DNA from 2 places in the Neoaquamicrobium sediminum genome. Region 1 is predicted to be linked to the other one. Evidence: predicted binding sites of a transcription regulator. Region 1 holds the regulator's gene; the other holds the start of a gene.
What was found. Region 1 encodes LexA, which represses DNA repair genes until DNA is damaged. Its sites were predicted from a motif close to TGTTCNNNNTGTGTTCNG; they were not measured.
Positions count from the first base shown of each region.

Region 1 (4,758 bases):
TTGCCGCGAAATTCGAGACATGGCGGGCCAGCACGCAGATGCTCGGCTCCGAGATTTCGACGCGCCTTACCGGCCGCGTTGTGCGCATCGAGCAGCAGGCATCCGGACGCATCCGCCTGACGCTGGATGTCATCGCGACCGAGCGGCCGGTGCTTCGTTATGCGCCGGATCGCGTTCGTGCAACCGCCCGCGCGGTGCCAGAAACATTGCGGCCTGGAGATGCCGTGCAAGGTCTTGTCCGGCTGATGCCTGCTTCCGGGCCAGTCCGCCCGCAAAGCTATGACTTTGCCTTCAACAGCTACTTCGACGGTATCGGCGCGGTCGGCTTTTTCCTCAGAAATCCGGAGCTCGTGGAAACGGCAGACAAACCCGGGTTGATGACTGCCGCCGCCGCATGGGTGGAGGGCTGGCGTACGCGCATGGCGCAGGACATCGCGGCCAGCATCGGCGGCCCTGAGGGCGCTATCGCGGCCGCGCTGATTACGGGTATCCGCGCAGGCATACCGGAAGAGATGAACGAGGCACTGCGGGTGGTCGGGCTCTATCACGTCATCTCCATCTCCGGCCTGCATATGGCCCTGGTGGCCGGGACCGTTATGTTCGGCTTGCGAACCGCCTTTGCGCTTGCACCGGGCTTTTCGTCGCGATGGCCGGCGAAGAAATATGCCGCCTTCGGTGCGCTCACCGCGACGGCGGCCTACCTCGTCATTTCGGGCGCAGGCATTGCCGCGCAGCGCAGCTTCACCATGCTTGCGGTGATGCTGCTTGCGGTCATGGTCGACCGCGCGGCGCTCACGATGCGCAACCTTGCCATATCGGCCGTCATCATCCTGCTGATTGCCCCGCATGAGGTGATGGGGCCGAGCTTCCACATGTCGTTTGCCGCAACCGCCGCGCTTGTGGCCGCTTACGCGGCCTGGGCCTCGTACCGCGAAAGGCGGACGCCGCGCCGACAGGCCGCAAAGTACGGTCCCGTGCGGCTGGCCTTCACAACGGGCATGAAATACGTCTCGGGACTGTCGCTGACGTCAGTCGTCGCGGGTCTCGCAACGGCGCTTTTCACCGCATGGCACTTCCAGCAGGTTTCGCCGCTCGGCCTCGTCGCCAACCTTGCGGCAATGCCATTCGTCTCCGCCGTCGTCATGCCGGCGGCGGTGCTCGCATGCCTGTTGATGCCCTTCGGCCTCGAAGGGCCGGCGTTGTATGCGATGGGGATGGGCATATCCGCGATGAATTCGATAGCCGTGTGGCTTGCCGAGCGATCGGCATTCGACGCCACCGGCGCGATCCCGCTTTCGGCGGTGCTGATGCTGACCGCAGCGCTGGCGATCCTGACGATGGCTGGCAGCGCCCTGCGCTGGGCAGCACTTCCGCTGCTCATCGCCGGGGCGTTCCTGATCGCGACACGGCAGTTGCCGCATGTCTTCGTCTCGGAGGACGCGCGGCTCGTTGCTGTCGATCGCGGCAATGGGCGCCTCGCCGTCAACCGCGCGCGACCAAGCGCCTTTACCATCCAGAATTGGCAGCGGGCCGCACAAGCCGGCGAACTGGTTTGGCCCATCGAAGGTGATGCCGGGCTCCCGCCTCATGCCGCCCTGAGTGACGATGAGAGCGAGTTGCCTTTCCGGTGCGGCGAAGGGCTTTGCATAGCGCGCCATGGCGGCGGCGGCATAGTCGTTCACGCCGACGGCGAACGAACGGCTTCGACTGCGTGTTCTTATGCCAGCCTGATCGTCATCGACGACGCCACTGCGAACAATCCTTGCCGGGATAGCAGCGTTGCGGTCATCACCAAGCGCGATCTGGCCCGCCGCGGCAGCGCCGAGATCGTCTTCGAGAACGACATCATCAGGGAAACACGCGGGACCGGAGCAAGCCCTGGCACAGGCGCCAGCGACTTGGATCGCACTTCCGCGAGACCGGCTTTATACCCAAACATCCGTTTCGCGATCCGCGAACCTTATCGGCACTGGCACGCGCACCGGCAGTATTCGCGGGAGGCGAGGGGACTTCCACCCTGGCAGAAATCGCAAGGTGAGTAACACCCCGCCGGCTGCCGCGATACCTTTGCAGCGGAAGCGCTGATCGGTGCGTCCTTCAAGGCTCGCGGAGCCTGTCCTCGGGCTCGCCGAAGGCAAGACCCGGGGGCTCGCATCTCAGCATGAGGGAGGGTGTGCATCGCCCGGGAATCCTGCTGCCCGACGGGCTATTCCTTGACGTGCATAGAGCCCAATAGGTTGGATTCGATCAATCCGCCCCTCATGCTCATCCTCAGTCGAGCATGACCTTGTCTAAGGGCCGCTCAATACCGCCGAATAAGCCCGACAAGCCTGCCTTGCACCTTCACGCGATCGGGACCGAAGATACGGGTTTCGTAGGCCGGATTGGCGGCCTCCAGTGCGATCGAGGCGCCCTTGCGGCGGAACCGCTTGAGGGTTGCTTCCTCATCGTCGACGAGCGCCACCACGATGTCGCCGGGATTGGCGGTCTGGCCGTCGCGGATGATGACGGTGTCGCCGTCGAAGATGCCAGCCTCGATCATCGAGTCGCCCTTGACCTCGAGTGCGTAGTGCTCGCCGCCCGAAAGCATTTCCGGCGGAACGCTGATCGAATGCGTCCTGTGCTGGATCGCCTCGATCGGCACGCCGGCGGCAATCCGGCCCATTACGGGAATCGCAACGGCCGCACCGGCATCATCGTCATTGCTGGCAGCCTGGATGCGCGAGGGTTCAGGCGCTCGGCCAAGGCTGCCTTGAATGACGCTGGGCGAGAACTTTTTGGCCGCATTGAGCCCCGGCGCGATCGAGTCCGGCAGCCGCAGCACTTCCAGCGCACGTGCCCTGTTGGGCAGGCGTCGAATGAAGCCGCGCTCCTCGAGCGCCGTAATCAGGCGGTGAATACCGGACTTGGAAGCGAGGTCGAGCGCCTCCTTCATCTCGTCGAAGGAAGGGGGAATGCCAGTTTCCTTCAGCCTTTCATGGATGAAGAGAAGCAGTTCGTGTTGCTTGCGCGTCAGCATTCTGTTGCCCCTTTTGGGAATCAGTCCATAAACAAAACCAGAACAAACACTATCTGTTCCAGTTGTGTTCCGCAACGGCTTAAATTATCGTGAACTTGGCAGCTCGAGGCCGCCCTTATTGCCCAAGCCAGGCTCAGCGCAGCATCAACACGCGGCAGGCATCACCCGCCTCCGACGCGGCCACGTTCGGTTCGCGGATGATGAGCGCGTTGGCGTGCGCCAGTGTCGTCAGCATCGAGGAATCCTGCACGGCGAACGGCCTTGCAACGAGGCGCCCGTCCTCAAGCGTCGCTGCCGCGCGGACATAATCCTGCCGGTGATCGTTGGCCTTCATGGCTTCGCCAAGGACGGCTTCCCTTATGTCGGCAACATGTGGGCGGCCGCCAAGCTTCGCGAGCAGCGGTTTCAGGAACAGATGCGCGCAGACGAGGCTTGAAACCGGATTTCCCGGCAGGCCGAGTACACGGGTCTCGGCTAGTCTGCCGAACATCAGCGGCTTGCCGGGGCGCATGGCGATCTTCCAGAACTCGAGCGCCATGCCTTCGCCAGTAAGCACCTCGCGGACGAGGTCGTGGTCGCCGACCGAAGCACCGCCGAGCGTCACGATCACGTCGGCACCGGCCGAGATTGCGTCACGGACGCGCTCGGCAAGCACGCCGCGATCGTCAGGCGCGATGCCGAGATCCAGCACCCGAGCGCCTGCATCGCGCGCCAGCGCCGCGACCCCATAGCCGTTCGATGCGATGATCTGGTCGGGCCCGGGTTCCGAACCGGGCGGCAGCAACTCGCTGCCCGTGGCCAGGATCGCGACCAGCGGCGTGCGCACCACCGAAAGGAGCGGGTGGTTGCCGGCTGCTGCGAGCGACAGCGCTGCAGCGTCGAGCGCCCGGCCTTTGGCCAAAAGGATGTCGCCGACGCGGAAATCGAGCCCGGCAGCCCTTACGTGACGGCCAGGGGTGACCGCTTCGCTGGCGCGGATGGTTAGTCCGTCTTCGTCCGGCTCGGCATCTTCCTGAAGCAGAACCGCATCCGCGCCTTCGGGGACAGGTGCGCCTGTGAAGATGCGTACGGCCTCGCCGGCGCCGACCGCGCCATCGAAGCGCTGGCCGGCTATCGATTGACCGATGACCGTCAGAGCAGTGGATTGGTCGACCGTATCCGCGGCGCGCACCGCATATCCGTCCATTGCCGAAGCGGGGAAGGGAGGCTGCGTCCGCCGTGCCTCCACGGCGTTGGCCAGCACATGTCCGGCTGCGTCTCCAATCGCGATCTCCTCGGCGGGCAGGGCCGTCACATCGTCGAGCAGCCGGCGCAGCGCTTCGTCAACCGGCAGCAGGCCAGCCATGTCAGACGTCCTGCAGCCGGTAATCGCCGGACTTGCCGCCGGACTTTTCCACCACACGGATGTCGGAAATCGTCATGGCGCGGTCGGCTGCCTTGGCCATGTCGTAGATCGTCAGGCAGGCGACCGAAGCCGCCGTCAGCGCTTCCATCTCGACGCCGGTCTTGCCGGTCACGCGGGCGAGCGCCGTGACGCGCAGGCCGGGCAGGTTGTCATCCGGTTCTATCTCGACCGAAACCTTGGTGAGCAGGAGCGGATGGCAGAGCGGGATCAGCTCGTGCGTCCGCTTGGCGGCCATGATGCCGGCAATGCGGGCGGTGCCGAGCACGTCCCCCTTCTTTGCATCGCCGGCGAGGATCATGGCCAGCGTGGAGGGCTGCATCGTCACCGCGCCTTG
Region 1 is NZ_JAZHFV010000003.1:261,926-266,683, forward strand. It holds gene V1479_RS11835 (ComEC/Rec2 family competence protein) at 1-2,042, shown strand, start outside; gene lexA (transcriptional repressor LexA) at 2,303-3,019, opposite strand; gene V1479_RS11845 (molybdopterin molybdotransferase MoeA) at 3,153-4,364, opposite strand; gene moaC (cyclic pyranopterin monophosphate synthase MoaC) at 4,366-4,758, opposite strand, start outside.

Region 2 (4,758 bases), 150 kb from region 1:
CAGCCTTGTCCACGAGCGCGGCAAGTTCGGCCTCGGTCACATGCTGCTCGAGAGTGGAGACGTAGACAATCCTCAGAGGCATGGTGATTTCCTGATGTACGAAAGGCGGCTGCTCAGATGTCGAGCTCTTCGACGAACTCGGCACGCTCCTGGATAAAGCGGAACCGGGCTTCGGGCTTGGTGCCCATCAACGCGTCTACGGACGCGCGCGTCCCTTCCGGATCGGTCTCGTCCACATCGACCCGCAGCAGCGTGCGCTTGCGCCGGTCCATGGTCGTTTCCTTGAGCTGGTTTGCCATCATCTCGCCAAGGCCCTTGAAGCGGCCGATCTCGATCTTGCCGCGGCCTGTGAATTCGTTCTTCACGAGCTCGTCCTTGTGGGCGTCGTCGCGCGCATACATCGTCTTGCCGCCCTGGCTGATGCGATAGAGCGGCGGCACGGCCATGTAGAGATGGCCGCCTTTGATGAGCTGCGGCATCTCCTGATAGAAGAAGGTAATCAGCAGCGAGGCGATATGCGCGCCGTCGACGTCGGCATCCGTCATGATGATGATGCGGTCGTAGCGCAGGTCCTCGTCGCGGTATTTCGAGCGCGTGCCGCAGCCCAGCGCCTGGATGATGTCCGCGATCTGCTGGTTGGCCGAAAGCTTGTCGTGGCCGGCGCTGGCCACGTTCAGGATCTTGCCGCGCAGAGGCAGCACCGCCTGGCTGGCGCGGTCGCGCGCCTGCTTGGCGGAGCCGCCGGCCGAGTCGCCCTCGACGATGAAGAGTTCTGCGCCTTGCGCCGCGCCCTGCGTGCAGTCGGCCAGCTTGCCGGGCAGGCGCAGCTTGCGCACCGCGCTCTTGCGGCTGACTTCCTTCTCCTGGCGGCGGCGTACGCGTTCATCTGCGCGCGCGATTACCCAGTCGAGCAGCTTGGAGGCTTCCTGGGGATTGTCGGCGAGCCAGTGGTCGAAGGCGTCGCGGATCGCCGTCTCCACGATGCGCTGGGCTTCCACCGTCGCCAGCCGGTCCTTGGTCTGGCCGACGAATTCCGGTTCGCGGATGAACACCGACAGCATGCCGGCAGCCGAGATCATCACGTCCTCGCCGGTGACGACCGAGGCGCGCTTGTTTCCGACCAGATCCGCATAGGCCTTCAGCCCGCGCGTCAACACGTTGCGGAAACCCATCTCGTGGGTGCCGCCTTCCGGCGTCGGAATGGTGTTGCAGTAGGAGTTCAGGAAGCCGTCGCCGCCATACCAGGTGACAGCCCATTCCATGGAGCCGTGGCCGCCCTGCTTCTCGCTCTTGCCGGCGAAGATTTCGCGCGTGACCTGAAAATCAGAGCCGAGCGATGCGGCCAGATAATCCTTCAATCCGCCGGGAAAGTGAAAGACGGCCTTTGCCGGCGTCTCGTCCTTTTCAGGGATCAATGCCGGGTCGCACGACCAGCGGATTTCCACGCCGCCGAAGAGATATGCCTTGGAGCGGGCCATGCGGTAGAGCCGCGCCGGCTCGAACTTCGCGCTCTTTCCAAATATGTCCGCGTCGGGATGGAAACGGGTGCGCGTGCCGCGCCGGTTGTGCACGTCGCCGAGGTTTTCCAGCGGTCCCTGCGGTACGCCGCGCGAGAAGCGCTGACGGTAGAGCTTGCGGCCGCGCGCGACCTCGACTTCGAGCACGTCGGACAGCGCGTTGACGACCGAGACGCCGACGCCGTGCAGGCCGCCGGAGGTTTCGTAGACCTTGGAGTCGAACTTGCCGCCGGCGTGCAGCGTCGTCATGATGACTTCGAGCGCCGACTTGTCCTTGAACTTCGGGTGCGGGTCGACCGGTATGCCACGACCGTTGTCCGTGACGGTGATGAAGCCTTCGGCGTCCAGCTCGACCTCGATGAAGGTCGCATGGCCGGCGACGGCCTCGTCCATCGAGTTGTCGATCACTTCGGCGAAAAGGTGATGCAACGCCTTCTCGTCAGTGCCGCCGATATACATGCCCGGCCGCCGCCGCACCGGCTCCAGCCCTTCCAGAACCTCGATGTCTGCCGCGCTGTAACCTTCGCTACCATCCTTCTGCTGCGGCTGCTTTGCCTTGGCGGCCTGCACCAGCGGGTCTGCCGGGCGGTCGGGCGCGCGCTGCGGGGCAGGGCTGTCGGCGAGGTTGGCGAAGAGGTCGTTTGCGTCGTCCATGAATGCCTGTCGTTCGATCTGCCGCGAATCACCGCCGATACTGCCATGGTTCGGCGGCCAAGGCGACGGGAGTTCCTGATACGTTCGCGCCGGGGGTCGCGATCGCGTCGAATGGCTACAATTTTACGGATCGGTGTTACCGAAGCCTAACCAGCCTGACGAATAAGCCCCTTTTGTGCCGCTTCAGGGGACAAATTTGTTCAGCTTTCGCCTCCAGCTTCGCCCGTAACACAAAAACGGCAAAAGTGCAGGGGCAAAGGCTGTGAAACACGGAACTATGGCAACGGTTGGAAGCGGCGCGGTGCCGGCCACAGTGGACACAACGCAGGCGGACGGACTGCCGCGTTGGCTACGCCGGTCACTGATTTTTGCGGCTGCTTTCGCGCTGGCGTTCGGCGCGGTGCGACTGGCGCGGGCGGAGACTGACGTCACATCCGCACAATCGCATATGCTGACACATTCTGCGCCGGTCGCGGGCGAGCCGATTGCCTAAAGCGTGTTGCGCGTTGGCGGATTCATATCGACGACGTCATCCTCGGGCTTGTCCCGAGGATCTGCCAACCTGTCAGAGCAGTAGATCCTCGGGACAAGCCCGAGGATGACGTCGCTGAGGTGTCCGATGCAAATCGACGCGGCGCAGGTGTAGTGCTCCTATCCGAATACCATCGGCAGCGACACGCTATAGCTCCGAACGGCTTCTGCGGGCATCAGCCTTCGAAGGCCGCGCGCAGTTGCGCGATGTCGAACTTCTTCATCTGCAGGAACGCGGCGGTGACGCGCGCGACCTTTGCGGAATCGGCATCCTGCATCATTTCCAACATGGCGTTGGGCACCACCTGCCAGGACAGGCCGAACCTGTCCTTCACCCAGCCGCAGGGGCCTTCCTGGCCGCCTTCGCTGAGCCTGGCCCAGTAATAGTCAACCTCTTCCTGGTCTGCGCACGGAATCTGGAACGAGATCGCCTCATCAAAGGTGAAGTGCGGCCCGCCATTGAGGCCGACGAAATCCTGGCCATCGAGCGTGAAAGCGACGGTCATCACCGTGCCTTCTTCCTTGCCGTGGATTTCCTTGCCTTCGGCGCCGTAGCGACTGATCGTCCTGATGTGCGAGTTGGGGAAGATCGAGACGTAGAAGTTGGCTGCATCCTCCGCCTTGTCGTCGAACCAGAGACAAGGAGTGATCTGGCGCAGAGGGCTGTTCTTGTCCTTGGCGACGGAGCGCGGCGCGGTGCGGGTTTCCATGGGTTTTCTCCTCATCCTCGTATGGGTTGGAAGGGCAGGGGCATGCCGCCCCTGCCACCCGAGGACGTATCGCCGCCGGTCATTCCGACACGCGGCGGGAGAAATTGCGCTCAGCTCGCCAATGCTTCCACAGGCGGGCAGGCGCAGACGAGGTTGCGGTCGCCGCCGACATTGTCGATGCGGGAGACCGGCGGCCAGTATTTTGCGGCGAAGTCCGTTTCGCCAGCGGGGAAGGCTGCGACCGAACGCGGATAGGCATGAGCCCACTCATCGGCCATGGCTTCGGCCGCGGTGTGCGGCGCGTTGACGAGCGGGTTGTCATCCTTCGGCCAAGAGCCGTCGGCGACCTTGCCGGCTTCCGACGCGATGCCGATCATGGCGTCGCAGAAGCGGTCGAGCTCGCGCTTCGGCTCGCTTTCCGTCGGCTCCACCATCAGCGTTCCTGCCACCGGCCATGACATGGTCGGCGCGTGGAAACCGTAGTCGATCAATCGCTTGGCGATGTCTTCCACGGTTACGCCCGCGCTGTCCTTCAGCACGCGCGTATCAAGGATGCACTCGTGCGCGACACGGCCGTTACGACCCTTGTAGAGCACCGGATAGTGGGCTTTCAGGCGCTCGGCGACGTAGTTGGCCGACAGGATCGCCGTCTCCGTTGCACGCTTCAGCCCTGAAGCACCCATCATGCGGATGTACATCCAGGTGATCGGCAGGATCGACGCCGAGCCGAAGGGGGCTGCGGCCACCGCCTGCTCGGTGCCGCCTGCCACGTGGCCCGGCAGAAAGGGTGCCAGATGTGCCGCGACGCCGATCGGGCCGATGCCTGGCCCGCCGCCGCCATGCGGGATGCAGAAGGTCTTGTGCAGGTTCATGTGGCAGACGTCGGCACCGAGATCGCCGGGCCGGGCAAGGCCGACCATGGCGTTGAGGTTGGCGCCGTCGAGATAGACCTGCCCGCCATGCTCATGCACAAGCGCGCAGATGTCGCGAACGCCTTCCTCGAACACGCCGTGCGTGGAAGGATAGGTGATCATCAGCGCGGCGAGCCGGTCCGCGAACTGCGCGGCCTTTGCCTTGAGGTCGTCGACGTCGATGTCGCCGTCTTCCGTACATTTCACCACCACCACGTCCATGCCGGCCATGGCAGCACTTGCCGGGTTGGTGCCATGCGCGGAGGAGGGAATGAGGCAGACGGTGCGACCCGCATCCCCGCGCTCGCGGTGATAGCGGCGTATGGCGAGCAGGCCCGCATATTCACCCTGGCTGCCGGCGTTGGGCTGCAGCGAGACGGCGGCGAAGCCAGTGATTTCGGCAAGCCAGCCTTCCAGCTCGTCGATCATCGCGCG
Region 2 is NZ_JAZHFV010000003.1:408,259-413,016, reverse strand. It holds gene V1479_RS12585 (BLUF domain-containing protein) at 1-82, opposite strand, end outside; gene parE (DNA topoisomerase IV subunit B) at 114-2,171, opposite strand; gene V1479_RS12575 (VOC family protein) at 2,879-3,412, opposite strand; gene gcvP (aminomethyl-transferring glycine dehydrogenase) at 3,523-4,758, opposite strand, start outside.
Region 2: the regulator LexA is predicted to act here: its motif matches at 2,242-2,259, upstream of parE (DNA topoisomerase IV subunit B).